DNA from 2 places in the Pseudoalteromonas sp. P1-7a genome. Region 1 is predicted to be linked to the other one. Evidence: predicted binding sites of a transcription regulator. Region 1 holds the regulator's gene; the other holds the start of a gene.
The links. Region 1 encodes sigma-54, which starts transcription at its own class of promoters, with help from an activator protein. Its sites were predicted from a motif close to GTTGGCACGNNNNTNGNNT; they were not measured.
Positions count from the first base shown of each region.

Region 2: AN389_RS01850 (diacylglycerol kinase family protein) is a predicted target of sigma-54. The motif match lies at 1,340-1,358, and genes of this name have one in related genera.

Region 1 covers NZ_LKDU01000005.1:88,006-90,216, forward strand. Annotated here, with positions in the region: gene AN389_RS05705 (RNA polymerase factor sigma-54) at 67-1,566, shown strand; gene hpf (ribosome hibernation promoting factor) at 1,594-1,881, shown strand; gene AN389_RS05715 (PTS sugar transporter subunit IIA) at 1,886-2,211, shown strand, end outside.
Region 2 covers NZ_LKDU01000001.1:410,733-412,943, forward strand. Annotated here, with positions in the region: gene AN389_RS01850 (diacylglycerol kinase family protein) at 1-1,282, opposite strand, end outside; gene AN389_RS01855 (sigma-70 family RNA polymerase sigma factor) at 1,732-2,211, shown strand, end outside.

The DNA of each region.
Region 1 (2,211 bases):
TTAAGCCACACCTACAAGCATCTGCTAATATTAATTATAACAACATAAAAGGATTGTTAGAGATACATGAGGCAATCATTACAGCTGCGCATGGGCCAGCAACTTACAATGACTCCACAATTGCAACAAGCGATTCGCTTGCTGCAGCTCAGTACATTGGATCTCCAGCAAGAAATACAAGAAGCACTGGATAGCAACCCGCTATTAGAAGTAGAAGAGCAAGATTACACGGAAGAGTCGGCTGGAAAAAATGAACAAAAAGCAGATACGGATGATGTAACCGTAAGCGCATCGGCTGATGATACAACCAGTGAATACGAGCAAGACAGTGGTGAAGCTTTAAATAAAGACACCGTTAGCGATGATATGGCGATGGATGTAACTTGGGATGAGTACATGAGTGCAGCCCCTGCGGCATCTTCAGGCCCAATGCCAGAAGATGAGTCTATTTATCAGGGCGCCTCTACTGAAACGCTACATGAGTACTTAATGTGGCAACTTCAGCTTACTCCTTTTAGCCCCACTGATGAAGCTATTGCTATAGCCATTGTAGAAGCTGTAGATGACTCGGGTATTTTAACGCTAAGTTGTGAAGAAATTTTAGAAAGCTTTAACCAAGAAAACGATGACGACGTTGAGGTTGAACTGGATGAAATAGAAGCCGTTTTAAAACGTATTCAATTATTCGACCCTGTAGGTATAGCCGCGCGAAGCTTACAGGAGTGCTTGTGTATTCAGCTTAATCAGTTTGATAAAGACACCCCTTTTATAGAACAAACTAAAATGATCTTAACCGATCACATTGATCTATTAGCGGCACGCGACTATCGTACATTAATGAAAAAGACTAAGCTTAAAGAAGACGAGCTTAAAGAGGTCATGACTCTTATACATACCCTCAACCCAAAACCTGCAGATACAATAGTAAGGGAAGAGTCTGAGTATGTCATACCGGATGTATCAGTTAAAAAAATTAAGGGCCGTTGGGTGGTAGAGCTAAACCCAGATAGCATGCCAAAAATACGCGTAAATAGTCAGTATGCGGCCATGTCACGTACCGTAAAATCTAGTGGAGATAGCCAGTTTATTCGCTCTCATCTGCAAGAAGCTAAATGGTTTATAAAAAGTCTTGAAAGCAGAAACGACACGCTGCTAAAAGTAACAAACTGTATTGTAAAACAGCAACAAGCGTTTTTTGAACATGGCCCCGAAGCCATGAAACCAATGGTTTTAAACGATGTTGCTGAAATGGTAGAAATGCACGAATCAACAATTTCGCGTGTTACTACGCAAAAATATATGCATACGCCACGTGGTATTTTTGAGCTTAAATATTTTTTCTCAAGCCACGTAAGCACTGAAAACGGCGGCGAATGTTCGTCAACCGCAATACGTGCCTTAATTAAAAAGCTAATTGCCGCGGAAAACTCAGCCAAACCATTGAGTGATAGTAAAATTGCGGATATATTGGCAGAGCAAGGAATTAAAGTAGCTAGACGCACAATAGCAAAATACCGTGAATCGCTAGCTATTCCACCGTCAAATCAGAGAAAGAGTTTGATATAAGACGTAAAAAACAAAGAGGAAATGCTTATGCAACTAAACCTAACTGGTCGTCACGTAGAAGTAACTGATTCACTTAGAGACTATGTAAATAATAAATTTGCAAAGCTAGAAAGGCACTCAGATCATATTAGCAATGTGCATGTCATTCTCGATGTAGAAAAACTCAACCAAAAAGCAGAAGCGACTATTCATGTAAGCGGCGCAGATTTATTTGCCTCAACAGAGCACCAAGATATGTATGCTGCTATAGACTCGTTGATTGACAAGCTCGATCGTCAAGTCATAAAACATAAAGAGAAGCTTGCTAGACACTAATATTATGAAATTAAGTACATTAGTATGCCAGGACTGCAGCAAAGCTGCGGTCCTTTTTAGTAGTAAAAAAAGAATTTTAGAATTTATCAGTGAGCTGGCTCATGAAAAGCTCCCTTACTTACCGCAACAGGATATTCTTAATGCGCTAGCTAGCAGAGAAAAACTAGGTAGTACGGGTATTGGCCGCGGTATCGCAATTCCGCATGGCAGAATGGGTGGCGTAGAAGAACCGCTTGCGTTAGTACTCGTTAGTGACAAGCCTGTAAACTTTGATGCTATTGATAACTGTCCTGTTGATATTTTTGTTGCACTCATCGTACCAGATGGCGA
Region 2 (2,211 bases), on a different contig from region 1:
GCACCTCTTGGGTTTGGTTATCATCAAGAGTTACATAGAGTGTTTGCGCTTTTTGCTCACTAAATGCCTGAAAAAAGCCGTTTAAGTAAGCAAGCTGACCCGATTTATTTTTTGAATCTCTGTCGGCTTTTTCAATCATCGATTGCTCATAACCAATTCCCGCTAACAACAGCATGAGCTCGTCATTACAGTAGGCGGTATCTATTGTATGAGTTTGCCCATCTATAATTAATTCGCAGGCCTGTTCAACAGGAATTATTTTAGAGCTAATACCCATAAGCACATGGGCTAAAGCATTGGCTGTACCCATTGGGATAATACCCAGCTTGCACTGAGTGTTTACCAACACACTAGCTACTTCTGTCACGGTTCCATCACCGCCACAGGCAATTATTATGTCTGGCTTATTTTTAATAGCTTGTTTAGCAAGTTCAATTCCATTTACTTCTTTAGAGGTAGTTAAAACGTTTAAATCATAATATTCCGACAGCCTAGCCACTATTAAGGGCTCTTTATCTTGCCACATTTTGGTGCCCGACACTGGGTTTGCTATTAATACCGCTTTGTTTTTTATAACAAGCTCCCCCTTTTTATGTCGTTTAGCCAAATGGCGAAGTTGGTGTTTATTAAGGTTTGCGGTTTCACGTGTCTCTTTAATTTGTGCAAGTATTTGATGTACTTCTGCATTTTTATCTTGGCTCAACAAATACGCAGCCATCACAAATACTGAGCGCCCTCTTCCTAGTGCGCAATGAACGACCACTCGGCGGTCTTCTTTAATATGATGATGTATCCAGTTAATGGCTTGGTTTAATTGCGAATGAGTAGGCACACTATGATCAAGCACCGGGATATTTAAATAGCTAATATTTTCTTGGGTTGAGCTCCACTCCAAGCCATCAAACTCACACGTTACATCTAATATTGCTGTTATGTCGTTTTCTTTTAACGTATCAATATCAGAGGGAAACAATCGACATGCTAAAAATAAATGCTCGTTAATTTTTTGAATGGGAGGGACTTTATCGTGCTTGCGAGAATACGCATTGTAAATTTGGGCACCTAATAAAAAGGGCACAAAAGCCCAACGAATATAAAAAGGAATGATGCCATTTTCGCGCTTTCTAAAAATTTTTGCCAAATTAAAAATATAAGCGCCACTGACAAGTATTAACGACAAGGCACTCCAATAAAACACCACTGCAAAGTAAACCGAGTTAACCTCCCAGCCTATCCATATAAAAATTAACGCTAAAATTAAATAACTCGTTGCAGCCCACATATTTTCTCCTTTATTTTTACTGTTTTGGCAAATTTTTACAGCTGTTTATAAGTGTAGTTGCAATTTACAGGCCAACAAAAATTGTATTTAGAACTTGAAAATAAATATAACTGATTGATATTAAACAGGTTAAAATCTTCAACTTTAAAGAAATTGGCCATATTAGCCGCTTTTTACACAGTTCTGGGTCATTTTTTCTCACTCGCCCTATGCGTTTGTTTTATGGCTAAAACTTGTCTCTTAGTTAAGAGCAGCTAAGATAAATAACAGTTCAACATTTTGCATCCAATCGCCCTTCTCACACGTTTATTGAGAGTGTGTTTATATTTTAGTTACATTTATATCTAGTCGATAAGTGTTTATCACGCGAGAATTAATATGTTTCTAGGTAAAAATTTAATTAATACAGCGCAATGCGCCTCAATAATAATAAAAATAACAGGAACCCTATGGAAAACGACAATCTACTTCCTCTTTTGTGTAAAACAGCACAAGGTAATAAAGCTGCGTTTGCCGATTTATACCGGCAAACAAGCGCTAAGTTATTTGCAATAAGTTTAAATATGCTCTCAAATCGAGCGCACGCTGAAGAGGTATTGCAAGAAGCATTTATAAAAATTTGGCATAACGCGTCAGAATACAACCCGACTAAAGGCACCGTAATCAGTTGGATGATAAGCATAGTACGGTACAGAAGCTTAGATGCGCTGCGCTATCATAAGGTCAGAAAAGAACAAGCCATAGGCGATGAGGAATATGATGAACAAGACTTAGACATTAACTACGATGATCAAACCAAACTTGTAAATTGCATTGAGCAACTCGACCCACAGCAAAAACAAGCCATTCACCTAGCGTATTACAAAGGCTTAAGCCATGGTGAGTTGGTCAATCATATAGAAACGCCTTTAGGCACAGTTAAAAGCTGG